DNA from 2 places in the Staphylococcus sp. 231237_7MaSpsaltlick genome. Region 2 is predicted to be linked to the other one. Evidence: riboswitches for the same ligand, from Rfam matches in the RefSeq annotation. Region 2 holds a riboswitch; the other holds the start of a gene.

Region 1 (7,684 bases), on a different contig from region 2:
ACCGACCCACGAGCGCAATTTATAAATACTGAACCTTCTTTAAAACTATTAAATAATGATTCATCAAATAAATAATGATTTTCATCACTTGCTGGCACGTGCACCGTAACAATATCAGCTACTTCCACTATTTCTTTAATTGTATCTTTATAGTTCACGATAGATTGTAATTGTTCATTTTTCACAATATCATACGCAATTACCTTAGCACCAAAACCATTTGCAAATATTTTCGCAACAACACTACCAATACGTCCTGTACCAATCACTGCTACTGTTAAATCCTTAATAGAGCGCGATAAGATGGCAGGTTGCCAGCGAAAATCTTGTTCTGCGGTCTTTTGCTGAATATCATTAAAGTTTCTCACCAAATTTAATGCTTGGGACACAGTATACTCTGCAATTGACTCAGGTGAATATGAAGGTACGTTTGAAATGATTAAATTATATTTATTCGCCAATTCAAAATCATAACAATCATATCCCGCACTTCTTTGGGCAATTTGTTTTATTCCAAACTCATTCAATTTTTTGTAAACCACTTCAGGCAGAGGGATTTGTTGTGATACAGACACACCATCAAAGCCTCGCACACTATCTACTGTGGATTCAGTCAATAATTGACTATCTAAATCTACAGATACTTTATGTTGTGCTGACCACGCTTCAATATAAGGAATATCTTCCTCTCTTACACCAAACAATTTAATTTTTGTCATCGCAAACACTTCTTTCTTTATGATATAAAGCACTTAATGATTGTAAACGATTAGCTGCTTCTAAGAGTTGTGCATCGTTCAATGCTAGTGAAATCCTGACATAATTACGCCCATGTTCGCCAAATGGGATGCCAGGAGCTACTAAAATAGATTGCTCCTCTAATAAATACTTAACAAATTGCTCACCATCATAACCTTCCGGAGTAGCTAACCATAAAAATATACCACCCTTCATTGGTTCAAATGGAATGTGTTTTTCAGTCAATTTTGCTTCAAAAAGATCTCTCCTGCGTTTAAAGGTAGCACTTTGTTCCTCTAAAAATGTATCATAATGATTTAAAGCGTATGTTGCAGCATCTTGTAACGCACCAAACATGCCTGCATGTGTATGTGTTTGGAATTTTTTGAGCGCCTGAATCACTTCTTTATTACCTACTGCAAAACCAACTCTAAATCCTGACATATTATAGCCCTTAGATAGTGAAAATATTTCAATCGCTACATCTTTGGCTTGTGGTGATTGCAATATACTCGGATTTTTATGATCAAAACCAAAGGCACTATATGCAAAATCATGAACAATTTTAGTTTTTGTCCCTTTAAAACGCTGTATAGCTTCATCAAATACATTTTGTGTCGCAACGGATCCCGTCGGATTATTTGGATAAGTTAAATAAATCAATTTAGTATTATCTAAGACTGACTGTGCCACCTTATCCCATTCAGGTAAATAATCCGGAGAATTCAATACCAGTGGTACCGGAATTGCATCAGCCAATTTTACGCCAGCTAAATAATCTGTATATCCTGGGTCAGGCAACAACACACTTTCTCCTGGATTAACAATACACTGTGGTAAATTAACTAAACCATTTTTCGTTCCATATAAAATACATACTTCATCTTCTTTATCTAACGCTACTTGATATTGACGTTGATAGAAATCAACTATCGCTTGTTTAAAGGTAACTTTTCCATGAAATGCACCATATTTTTGGTTCTCTGGTATATGTATTGCTTTACTAAAACAATCTAAAATGCCCTCAGGTGTTTCTCCATCAGGTATACCCACTGCCATATTAATTAATGGCAAGGGGCCATGTTCTACTTTTTGTCCCATTGTCTTGCCAAAATAGCTGTCAGGTATCTGTGATAATCTTTCTGACATTACCATAAAACTGCCCTCCTTAAATAAAAAACTATATACCGAAGTTCAGCGGCATATAGTCATATCATATGTCACCTATCTCTCAAGACAAATACTGCTTGTTGGATTTAGCACAGTACGTCAATCACGTCTGTTGCTGAAGTATCATCGGGCCAATTCCCTCAACTTCTCTAGATAAGTTGCTTCATATTAAATTACTAATTATTTTATCAGAATATTCAAACTTGTCAATGCAATAAAAAAGAACGACTCTAATGAGTCGCTCTATATATAGTGTTGAATCATTTAATTGTTTAATTAAATCTTACCACCAGTTGTTAGCTGCACGGAAAGCTAATGCATTATCGATTGAACCATAACGTTGTTTAGCATAGTTAATCATACCTTGAGTTTGAGTAGCAACTGAACCAGTTCCCCAAGATTCTTTAGTTTGACCTAAACCTCTGTATCCTAATTCGTTAACAGCATTTGGGTTACCGCTTGACTCAGGTAATACGATAGTATTCCACATAGCTTCAGTACCACCAGCAGCTAAGAATTGAGCTTTAACTGACCCACCAGTTGAAGCAGCTTGTGTTTTTGCAGCTTCGTATGTTTTAGTTGCAGTGCTTGTTTGAGCAGTTTGAACGTTTGAGTTTGAAGAAGCTTTAGGAGCTTCAACTGCTTGAACTTCTACATTGCTTGATTGTTGTTGTGAACTTACTTCGTTAGATGATTTTTCGTTAGTGTTTGTAGATGCTTGTGCACTTACATCTTGTTGAGCTGAGTTTGATGAAACGTTTGTAGATGCACTTTGTGAACCTGCAACGTCATAGCTCCAAGACCATGATTGACCATCTGAATCAAATTTATATTCGAATCCGCCTAATACGAAGTCATAGTGGTAAGCACCAGCGTGTAATGGTTTTTCGTTTAATTCTGAAGCATTGTTTTGAGCTAATTCTGCTAAGTGTGCTTTGTCGATGTTTTGCTCAGAAGCGTGCGCTTGATTTTGATCTGCTTGAGTTGCGTATCCAGTTACACCTAATGCTACTGCTAAAGATGATGCTAAAATTGTTTTCTTCATAATAAAAAAATCCTCCAAATTTAATTCTTTTCTAAAAGTAAATTATATTTTCGTTAATAAAATTATCGTATCTGCTAATATTGTTTAAAATTTATGTCTAATTTTTTGACCACAAATAATATACCATAAATTTCTCGTTTTTATATTACATGTGTATAACAAAACTTTACAAAAACAAGCTCATTATGTAACATTGCAATCTTTTTGTTTTGTTTTGTTACGCATAAACTATCAAAGATAACGCTAACATTTAGAGTAAAATGTTGTGATAACAGTGTAATTTACTACTTTTTTCACATTACGACTATTTTCTGAATTATTACAAGTATCCTTTCTGTAATATTTTTGTAACAATATAAACCGTTAAAAAATATATTTATTGGGGCAAAACTTGTAATTTTTGTTTTTTCTGAAAATTCAATCGCTAACTATCTATTACTTTCATGACGGTATTCAACTTTAACTTTACCGAAAAAATCGTCTACAGCTTTTATTATTCCTGTAGACGACTCAATTAAATGTTAACTTTATTAAGCTGTATTTTAAATTATTTTCATTATGCTAAGAATTTAAAAATATCTCGATCATATAATTTCAATACTTTCATATAGAAGGTATTAATAATATAACCAATTGTAAATGGCACTACAAAAAATGCAATAAATACCATCAACAGGCTCAATAGTGGTGAATGTTCCATAAACCTAAATGCACTAATCGGACCGACTAGTCCAATAATACCAAATCCAGCAGATTCTTTAGTACCGCCAATGCCGATAAGTGCTCCAGCAAAACCTGTGACTAAAGCAGTAGTAAAAATAGGCAATAATATGATGGGATGACGCACCATATTAGGGATCATCATTTTAACGCCACCTAAAAATATAGTAATCGGCACACCTGCTCTATTGACCTTAACAGTCCCAGCAACAAGTACTGCTTCACATGCCACTATTCCAAGTGAAGCTGAACCAGCAGCTAAACCACTAATACCTATTGCTAATGCAGTTGCAACGGTTGATATAGGTGAAATAATAATAAAACTAAATACAAGTGCGATTAACATAGACATTAAAATAGGTTGCAGTTCTGTAAATGAATTCACCAAATTCCCTATACCTGTGGTAATCATTTTCACATAAGGTAACAATAAAACACCTAACAAACTTGCAATAACTCCAACAAAAGTTGGTAATATGATTAACGTGAGACTACCAAAACACTCACCAATCACTAATATAATAAACACTGCAATAGCTGCAGTTATCATCGTGTTAATTAAATCACCTACACCTATTAATACCCATGTACCTGATTTAAATTGCGCAACACCACTACCAATAAATGCCGAACTTGCTACTACGGCTGTCGCTAAAGGTGATAATTTAAAACGCATTGCTATTAATGCACCTACCAAGATTGGTACTGTAAATTGTATACTTTCAACAATTTGCAATAACGTTTGAAAGATGGGATATTTCGGTGCAAAAACCTTAAATAATTCTCCTAAAATTGCATTCGGTATCAGTCCGGCCACAATTGCGATTGCCACGCCTGATAATACATTATTAATAAACTGTTTTGGACTTACCTTGATCATAGAAGTTCCTCCTTAGTTGTAGTAGGTACTTAATATATCATATTTTCCAAATTTTCAGAATATTAATTTTTGTTTTAGCCATTTAATTTTGCATTATCTATAAATTCCATCATATTTTGAAAACGATACGCTAAATCTACTTCATGTTACTGCATGAATGCTTCAGTCAATACAAGACCTTGGCGATCATTTTCGTAAAACTCTAATTTATAAAGTGTATTTCCATTTGGAAGGTATTGCTCAAACTGTTCCCATATCCAAAACGCAATATTTTCTGCAGTCGTATTCATAGCTGGTAATGTGTCATTTAATAACTGATCTGCTAAAAAAGGTGCAATGTGTTCATCATATAATTTGTCTACAACATTAAAATCTAATGCCAACCCATAATCATCAATAGGTGATAATATCTCTACATTAAAACGATATAGCTGATTTTTTAAATCTTTATGCAATGTTTCAGAAAAATAAATTCTATTATCACACTGAAATTGGAAACTATTTCTGATTAACACATTGTTCGTTCTATATTGATACGTTTTCGGTGGCTGAACATGATCAAACTTATTCATCATAAAACCTCCTGTTTTTATTTGTTTTACCCTTTTTCTAAAAAATAACTTCAAACTACGATGTTTTTAATTTACAGTTATTGGCAATGATGAAAGTGATATATATTTAAAACAGGAGTGATTTTAATGTCAATCAAGACTCAACGTATTTATGATGAAAGTGAAAATCAACAAGTAACTGGATTACGCATATTAGTAGATCGTGTATGGCCTAGAGGCATCTCTAAAGAACAAGCTAAGATCGATCATTGGTTAAAGGATATTGGACCTTCTACAGAGTTAAGGAAATGGTTCGATCACGATGCAGAAAAATTCACAGAGTTCAAATCGAAATACCAACAAGAATTAACTGATAATGACGACCAAGCTAAAGCATTTAAACAATTAAAACAATGGGTTGATGAAAGTGATAAACCGGTCGTCTTGTTATTCGGCGCCAAAGATACTCAACATAATCAAGCCGTTGTACTTCAATCTTTATTGAGCTAATACGCTTCAAGGCATTAGCTTAGCATATATATTCACAATCCTATCGGTAGCGCATACTACATTACAATACAACCCATTCAGTCGGTTACAATTCATACAAACTCTTTTCGCCGTTAGGTAATTTATCTATGAAAGATTTGGGGTCTATTGCAAATTGATTGCCCACCCCATCTTTCATTCTTTGAAAATGAAGATGCGAACCTGTCGTTTGTTCACCAGTATTACCAGAGAGCGCAATGGTATCACCTACATTCACACGGTCACCTTTCGCTACTTTAAATGTATTCAAATGCATATACCATTGATGATATCTACCATTATCTTCTTGAATTTGTATGACTTTTCCACCTAATTTATTATTAAAGGTTCTCGTCACAACGCCATCGGTCACTGCTTTAACTGGTGTATCTTCAGGTAAATCGTAATCAATGCCGTAATGTTTACCATCGAAATCACTATATTGATATTCACCGAAAGTTTCTGTTTCTCTACTACGATTAAATAATGCTTCAAAGTCATTATTTGACTCTTCTGGTTCATGACTTTGGTTGGTATATAATTTAGTCACGGTTTGTTTAATTTCTTCATTATACTGTACAAAAAATACTATCGCTCCTACAATCACGATACAAATAGCTAAGTATTTTAATAATTTCTTCAATAAAGGTAACACCTCTTAAATAATAAATTTGTGTAATTATTATACGCACTCATCAACATGAATGCGAACAATTCGTTTACACAACGCTCTCATAAAAATAATATATCTATAAGTTGCAATGATGTATCTACCAAATAACAGCATAAATAAAAAGCTTTATAAAACCATTTCCATTGAAGGAATCGTTTTATAAAGCTCTGTCTCATCATCTTTAATCTAGTAATTAATCTAACAATAGCGCATTTATTATAATTTATTGTAACTTTGTAAAATATTTTCAACTAAATCCCACAAGTCATCTACATCAACAGCTATCGCAAAATTGGCGTTTTTTTCCTTTTGCGTAATATCGTTTAAATCTACCGACATTGTGCCATAAGTTAAATCACTCTGACACTCAATATCGATTCTCGTGTATTGCATCGTAAATAATTCGGGTTGCAATAAATATAAAATTGTACAAGCATCATGTATGGGTCCGCCATCCATATTGAAATGTGTCTTATATGTGGATTTGAAAAATTCAAGTAGCTCAACAACAAAACGGGCAATTTCATTATCAATACCCTTAAAGCGTGAGATAATTTCATCTGTTGCCAGCACTTGATGTGTGACATCTAGACCAAACACATTAATCATCACACCACTTTCAAATACACGTTTCGCCGCTTCGGCATCAACCCAAATATTAAATTCTGCTGTTGGTGTCCAGTTACCGAATGTACCGCCACCCATAATTGTAATAGATTCGATATTTTGTACAATATTGGGTTCCTTATTCATTGCCATAGCAATATTTGTTAATGGTCCCGTCGCTACAATGGTCACTTTGGTATCACTGTGGCTCACTTTTTCAATTATTGTATCTACAGCATGCACAGTCGTCGGCTTTAATGCAGGTACTTTAGGTAAATTGGGTCCGTCTAATCCAGTCTCACCATGTATCTCTGATGCAAATGACGCATCTTTTATTAACGGACGAGATGCACCAACAGACACTTCAATGTCTAACCGGCCCATAATATCCAATACATTTAAAGCATTATTAGTATTCTTTTCAACAGATTGGTTACCTGCAACAGTCGTAACTGCTATGATATCTAATGGACTTTGCTTGGCTCCTGCAAGTATTAATGCAATTGCATCATCATGGCCCGGATCACAATCCATAATAATTTTTTTAGTCATTTTTCTTCACTCCAAATCACAGGATTATAGCGTACGATTTCAAACTTGAGTCATCATCTTTGTCGTGTATGCTTTTTATATTGTCGATACATCAATGCTAGGACTATCAACCATAATGGCGCTAATAACACACCGATTCTAGTCTCCGGATTCACCAATAAAATACCAAATATAAAGATAAAGAATACGATGATACACACTGCCATTTTACTACCACCTGG
Region 2 (7,684 bases):
TGGAGGGAAGATAGCATGATCAATATTTTATTTGTAATGTTAGGTGGCGGTATCGGAGCAGTCATTAGAGGATTTATTACAAATTATTGTGCTACTAAATTCACTTCCCCATTTCCAATTGCTACGCTATTCGTTAATATTATAGGTAGTTTCTTTATCGGCTTTATTATGGGAATGACTATACATACATCTTGGATACATCCATTGCTAATTATTGGTGTCCTAGGCGGATTAACCACTTTTTCTACTTTATCTTCTGAACTTGTAAAGATGTTAGTAGATAAACAAAATCTGTGGCATTTTATTGGATATTCCTTACTCCAATATGTTGTTTCATTCGCCGCCTGTTTCATCGGGTATATTATTTTATAAATGTAATCAGCAATATTAGTTAACAAAATAAAGAACCCAGTAAATGAATTGTTATAAAAACGCATTTACTAGGTTCTTTTTAATATTAATATTTCTAAATTTAAATGGTTTATTCGCCAGTAAATTCTAATGGATTTGGTCCAATACGTTTATCTTCATTTAACTGGTCTAATTTTTCAATTTGCTCTGCAGTCAATTTAAAGTCAAAGACATTTAAGTTTTCTTCAATTCTAGATGGCGTCACAGATTTTGGTATAACAACGACACCATGGTCTATATTCCATCTAATAACTACTTGAGCTGGCGTTTTACCAATTTCTGTGGCAACTTGTTGCACTGTCTCATCTTCTAAGATTTGTGCATTCATTAATGGTGACCATGACTCAGCATGGATATTTTGAACTTCTAGATAGTTTCTTAATTTTTGTTGCACTAAGTATGGGTGAAATTCAACTTGATTAATCACTGGTTTAATTGAAACTTGAGCTAATAGTGCATCCAAATGACTTGGTTCAAAGTTACTAACACCGATATTTTTAACTTTATTATCTTTATATAAATCTTCCATACCTTGCCATGTATCAATCATTAACGCTTCATCAGTACCTGGCCAATGCATAAGATACAAATCTAAATAGTCTAATCCTAATTTTTTTAAACTTGTTGCATAAGCATCTGCAACATTGTCTCTACCATAATCTGCTAACCATAATTTCGAAGTAATAAACAGTTCACTACGGTCAATACCAGTAGATTCTAACGCTTCAGCAATACCTTCGCCAACTTTTTCTTCATTTTCATAAATCATAGCTGTATCAATATGGCGATATCCACTCTCTATAGCATGTTTTACTGCTTCTTTACATTGATCGCTATTATCTACTCTAAATGTACCTAATCCTAGTATCGGCATTTCATTGCCATTGTAAAACGTAATATTTTCCAATGTTCATATCCCCTTTTTCACTTTACTTATCTTACATGATATACAATTTCGTAAGTCATATAAATCAAAAAGCTTCATAACCAAATAAATTAGCTATTTATTACGTTAATCACTAATATGTATTGCACATATTTACTACTTCCAAACTTTAATTTATCATGTTTTCTCAGTTCGCTTTCCTAGCATGTCATCTCACCATTGGTCTTTACCTACCATTGTTCACTTAGGCGTCTCGCCAGATACTCCACATGATGATGTATTTTTAAATCAACACCTTCAAATTAAATTTATCTACACTACAATTAATTACACGGAAATTATTATTTTCCGTTATCTACAAATAATACGCACCAAATTTAAATATAAAAAAGAGAGCTAATCAGCGATGGATTAGCTCTCTTTTATTTGAGAATGGGTAATTTAAATCCCATCCTCTCTATTCATTTCAAAAAATTGATTACGTTACTTTAGCAATGATATTAATTAAAAGATTCGATTTCATCCATAATGCGTTGTAAATCTTCGACAGTGTATTGAATACGACCATGGAAGACAAACTTATTAAAGAATTCATCCAATTGTTCTGGACCAACAAGCACTTTAGAATTTGAACTTTGTGCATAGTTTGTGATTGTAACAGCACCTTCATTCTTCGGATTAAAGTACAAGATAGTCGTCGGTGTGAATTTCAAGTTCAATTCTGTTTGAATATCGCCTGCTAACTTTTCAATATCATTAATATGCTCAGTATAATTAACAAAATTCAATGATTTCTTATCATCATTTTGATCTAATACTAATGTTTGAGCCTTTTGCTTATCAAGATCTAATGTATCAAAGACTTGCTCAATCATTGGTTGATCTTTGAATTGATTAGAACTGATGCCATTATAGACATGACCTTTTAACAATTGGGAATCAATTATATATAACCCTGTACGTGTTAATACTAAATGACTGATATGTTGCACATCACTAAATTCATTTCGTGGTAAAAAGATATTTGCCATAATATGCATATCTTCAGGTCTAATTCGCTTTTCATTTACTAAGCGTTCCCGAATACCAATCAATCTCATATCTGTTACGTACTCACTATGATTTTTTGAGAAAAGTTTCAGTGCATCAATTTCTCTATCTTTAGTATTGACTGTCGCATCATATTCTTCTTTTTGTTTTGTAACAGTCTTTTTATTTTCGATTCTTTCTTTTTCTAATTCTTCTTCGTGTGTTTCTTTTAACTTTTGTTCTTTAGATTGATATTGCTCTTCAATCTTTTTCTGTGCTTTCTTCTTACTGTTTAAAGCAGCAATAAATAAAATCAAACAAATAATTGCTACGATAATTGCCACGATTAAACCAATTTCTAAAGGTCCCAATGAGTTCATAACAATAACGCTCCTTTATGTGATCAGTAACTTTATTATAATGGAAATCATCTGTTTATTCGAGTGTAAACTCTACACTTAAGGCAATTTATTATGCTTGTACAGAATCTTTCAATAAGTTGACTTTATCAAGTTTCTCCCATGGTAACAACACATCCGTACGACCAAAATGACCATATGCTGCAGTTTGTTTATAAATAGGATGTTTTAAATCTAACATTTTTATAATTCCTGCCGGTCTTAAATCAAAGTGAGTTCTAACCGCTTCAACTAACACACTTTCATTCACTTTGCCTGTACCAAATGTATCGATTGATATAGAAACTGGCTCTGCAACACCAATTGCGTAAGCAAGTTGCACTTCACATTTATCAGCTAAGCCTGCTGCAACAATGTTCTTAGCTACATAACGTGCTGCATATGCTGCTGAACGGTCAACTTTTGTAGGATCCTTACCACTAAAGCATCCACCACCATGGCGTGCATATCCGCCATACGTATCTACAATAATCTTACGACCTGTTAAGCCCGCATCTCCTTGAGGTCCACCAATTACAAATCGACCAGTAGGATTGATGTAGAATTTTGTTTGTTCATCTAGTAAATCTTTTTGAACTGTTGGATAAATAACGTGCTCTTTAATATCATTTTGAATTTGTTCTAATTCAATATCTTCAGCATGTTGCGTAGAAACTACAATTGTGTCAATACGGCTTGGTTTATCATGTTCATCATATTCAACAGTTACTTGCACTTTACCATCTGGGCGAAGATAGTCTAATATGCCATCTTTCCTTACATCTGATAAACGTTTAGATAATTGATGAGATAAGAAAATTGGCAATGGCATATAAGTATCTGTTTCATTTGTTGCATAGCCGAACATTAAGCCTTGGTCTCCGGCACCTGTAGCCTCTATTTCAGCCTCAGATAAATCATCGCGATATTCTAATGCAGTATCCACACCTTGAGCGATGTCAGGTGATTGTTCGTCTATCGCTGTTAATACTGCCATTGTTTGACTATCATAACCAAATTTAGCACGCGTATAGCCAATCTCTTTAATTGTCTCTCTTACTACCTTAGGAATATCAACATAAGTAGTTGTTGATATTTCACCTGAAATTAACGCCATACCAGTCGTAACTGTCGTTTCACAAGCTACTCGTGCATTTGGGTCATCCTTTAATATTTCATCTAAAATCGCATCTGAAACTTGGTCGGCAATTTTATCTGGATGTCCTTCTGTTACAGATTCTGATGTGAATAATCTTCTATTGTAAGTCATAATTTGCTCCTTTAGTTTTAAATTACGAATATTCTCTATACTGTGAGCTCATTAAAAAAGGGCCCTTTCACTATATTAAATAGAGAGAAGGCCCTAATACGTCCATTCGCTCTTATCGTTCAGACGGTATTTGTCTGCAAACGGTTTGGCACCTTTCTTCGTATTAAGAAGAGGTTGCTGGGCTTCATTGGGTCCATGTCCCTCCGCCTCTCAGGATAAGAGAATCCGTTAATCACTATAGTACCGAAGTTAAGTAATAATGTCAATTTAACATTTATTAATATAAATTTTAAATTCCCTTTAAAATGATGTGTACTAATAAATCATATGTGTTATACTTTTTAATTGTAAAGGCTTACAATACAAATAACTTTGGAGGGATTGAGTATGGCTGTAGATACATACACATACACTAATAAAATCGAAAACATTTTGGGCAAAACGTCATCATTATTCCAACTTTCTACAACACAATTGTATAACAAGATTTTAAATAATGGTGAGGGTGAATTAACAGAACTTGGAGCAATTAATGCAAAGACTGGTAAATATACTGGACGTTCACCTAAAGACAAATTCATCGTGACAGAACCATCTTATAGAGATTCTATCGATTGGGGCAATATCAACCAACCTATCGAAGAGGAAACATTTTTAAAATTATATGACAAAGTTCTTGAATACCTAGATCAAAAGGACGAACTTTATGTCTTTAATGGTTATGCAGGTAGTGACGAAGAATCACAGTTAAAGTTAACAGTAATCAATGAACTTGCTTGGCATAATTTATTCGCCCAAAACATGTTTATACGTCCAAAATCTAAAGAAGAAGCACAAGAAATTAAAGCTAATTTCACAATCGTGTCAGCGCCACATTTTAAAGCTAATCCAGAAGTAGATGGTACAAATTCTGAAACATTTATCATTACTTCATTTAAACACAAAGTTATTTTAATCGGTGGTACTGAATATGCAGGTGAAATGAAGAAAGGTATTTTCTCTGTAATGAATTACCTGTTGCCGAAAGATAATATTATGAGTATGCATTGCTCTGCTAACGTCGGCGAAAAAGGCGATGTTGCACTATTCTTCGGTCTTTCAGGAACAGGTAAAACAACGTTATCCGCAGATCCTACACGTAAATTAATTGGTGATGATGAGCACGGATGGAATGACAATGGAATCTTCAATATTGAAGGTGGTTGTTATGCAAAAGCAATTAACCTTTCATATAAAAAGGAACCACAAATTTACGACGCTATCCAGTATGGAACAATTTTAGAAAACGTTGTCGTTGATGAAGACGGTGATGTAGATTTCGATGATAATAAATACACAGAGAATACACGTGCTGCATACCCTATCAATCATATTGATAACATTGTAACACCATCAAAAGCTGCACATCCTAATACAATTATTTTCCTAACTGCAGATGCATTTGGTGTATTACCTCCAATTTCCAAATTATCTAAAGATCAAGCAATGTATCATTTCTTAAGTGGTTTCACTGCTAAATTAGCAGGTACTGAACGTGGCGTTACAGAACCTGAACCATCATTCTCAACATGCTTCGGCTCACCTTTCTTGCCATTAAATGCAAAGGTATATGCAGATTTACTAGGAGACCTAATCGATAAACATGATGTTGATGTCTATCTCGTGAACACTGGTTGGACTGGTGGTAAATATGGTGTTGGTAGAAGAATCAGCTTAAACTATACTAGACAAATGGTAAACCAAGCCATTACCGGTAAACTTAAAGATGCTGAATACATTAAAGATGATATGTTCGGATTAAATATTCCAATTCATGTCGAAGATGTACCTCAAACATTATTAAATCCAATTAACGCTTGGAGCAAATCAGATGAGTACAAAGCGCAAGCTCAAGATTTAATCGACCGCTTCAAACGTAATTTTGAAAAGTTTGGTGAAGAAGTATCTGACCTAGCAAAAAATGGTGGATTTAAATAATACCAAAAAAGACCGTGTGCCTAACACACGGTCTTTTTTATATTAATTAACAAAAATATATATTTTTTTAAACATTCAGGCTATTATATTCCAACTCATTGTAGAAGACGCTTATATTACATGTAGTGTTGCTGAATACAATCATTTTCAACATCCGTCATCCACTGCTTAACAGCGTTTAATGCATATTTAATTGCAGGAGGTCTTGGTACATGACCTTCATCCATTTGATAAAATGTACGAAATGTCACGTTTCTTTCAGACAATTTACATTCTAAATGATATGCTTGATGTATACCTACTTGTTTATCCTTGCCACCATGCACAATGAAGATGGGCGGACACTCTGAGTTTATTGATGTCAATGCATCTCGCTTAGCATAAGCCGCATAATCTTTCTTTGGATGACCAATCATTCTGCGTAACATTCCTCTTAAATCAACACGTTCTTCATACATTAAATGTATATTCGACACGCCACCCCAAATGATAAAGCTTGAAACTGGCAATGCTTGGAAAGTTAATAAACCTTGTAAGCCACCCCTAGAAAAACCAATCATATGTATTGCAGCATCGGGATACATGTCATGTAATATTCGAACAGCAACACATACATCATCCAAATCACTACCATAAAATTCATCTTTACCTTCACTACCATTATTGCCACGATAATAAGGGCCAAATACTAAAGTGTGCGCATCAGAAAATTGCATCAAACGTCCTGTACGAACCATCCCTACCTGTCCTTTACCTCCGCGCAAATATATAACTATGCGTTTCACAGTACGTGTTGGTCGCATCATCAGACCACGAACCTTTAAATTATCAACCAAGTACGTAACCTCTTCAAATATATGATCTAAACTCTCGACTGGCATGCGCTTATGATTTATAAAAGCCAATTTCCATCACTCTTTCTAAGCATTGTAAAATTGCTGCATCTTTCAATAAATAGCTCTTTTTGTTGCTCGGTACTTCTGAAACATCATTAAAGCATAAAGGACCGTGCGTTTCATAATAATTTAACTGTTGCTCTAAGACATCTACGGTGACCATAAACACATCTTTTGTAAATCTTTTACCGCAAGTTCTTTCTACATAATATTGGGCAATATAATGAAATGTTTCTCCAACAGCACCAGTTTCTTCAAACAATTCCCTTTTTGCAGCAACTAAACTGGTTTCCCCAGGTTCAACCTTGCCTCCCGGAAATTCAATACCTCTTACTTTATGTTGTGTGAATAATAATTTCCCTTGATAGTTCGGAATGATTAGAACGTGTTCACCGTCAGGAATATCTGAATCGTCTTTATACGTTAAATATACATTATCATTTTCTTTATCTTTAAACTTCACGCTCATCACTCTTCCTCTTTCTATGTTAAACTAACAATGCTATGATTTTAGTTGGAGGCTAATTATATGAAAAAAATTTTCCTTGGACTCATTTATATTTATCAACATTATATTTCACCCGTGACACCAGCAACGTGTAGATTCTATCCTACTTGTTCTGAATACACACGCGAAGCAATCGTTGTTTATGGTCCATTTAAAGGTACATGGCTAGGAATCAAACGCATACTGAAATGCCATCCACTGCATAAAGGCGGATTCGATCCAGTTCCGTTAAAGAAGAATAAGTCAACTAAAGATTAATATATACGTTTAAGTCTTGATGTCAGTACTGTTGGAGGTTCAAATTGAATA

Evidence for each region. Region 2 has a riboswitch for S-adenosylmethionine ahead of metK (methionine adenosyltransferase). Riboswitches for the same ligand answer to the same signal wherever they lie in the genome.
Region 1: another riboswitch for S-adenosylmethionine. It lies ahead of ACF91D_RS10200 (aminotransferase class I/II-fold pyridoxal phosphate-dependent enzyme); the one in region 2 lies ahead of metK (methionine adenosyltransferase).

The regions. Positions count from the first base shown of each region.
Region 1 covers NZ_JBICNX010000004.1:377,109-384,792, reverse strand. The annotation lists gene ACF91D_RS10205 (D-lactate dehydrogenase) at 1-719, opposite strand, end outside; gene ACF91D_RS10200 (aminotransferase class I/II-fold pyridoxal phosphate-dependent enzyme) at 706-1,893, opposite strand; SAM riboswitch class I at 1,960-2,068, opposite strand; gene ACF91D_RS10195 (aggregation-promoting factor C-terminal-like domain-containing protein) at 2,192-2,953, opposite strand; gene ACF91D_RS10190 (PTS sugar transporter subunit IIC) at 3,510-4,553, opposite strand; gene ACF91D_RS10185 (6-pyruvoyl trahydropterin synthase family protein) at 4,700-5,125, opposite strand; gene ACF91D_RS10180 (DUF488 domain-containing protein) at 5,252-5,614, shown strand; gene ACF91D_RS10175 (M23 family metallopeptidase) at 5,700-6,275, opposite strand; gene ACF91D_RS10170 (nucleoside hydrolase) at 6,522-7,463, opposite strand; gene ACF91D_RS10165 (amino acid permease) at 7,517-7,684, opposite strand, start outside.
Region 2 covers NZ_JBICNX010000029.1:516-8,199, forward strand. The annotation lists gene crcB (fluoride efflux transporter CrcB) at 1-19, shown strand, start outside; gene ACF91D_RS26450 (fluoride efflux transporter FluC) at 16-372, shown strand; gene ACF91D_RS26455 (aldo/keto reductase) at 482-1,318, opposite strand; gene ACF91D_RS26460 (NERD domain-containing protein) at 1,798-2,706, opposite strand; gene metK (methionine adenosyltransferase) at 2,798-3,994, opposite strand; SAM riboswitch class I at 4,104-4,216, opposite strand; gene pckA (phosphoenolpyruvate carboxykinase (ATP)) at 4,382-5,971, shown strand; gene ACF91D_RS26475 (alpha/beta hydrolase family protein) at 6,088-6,876, opposite strand; gene ytkD (RNA deprotection pyrophosphohydrolase) at 6,857-7,336, opposite strand; gene yidD (membrane protein insertion efficiency factor YidD) at 7,397-7,633, shown strand; gene menC (o-succinylbenzoate synthase) at 7,630-7,684, opposite strand, start outside.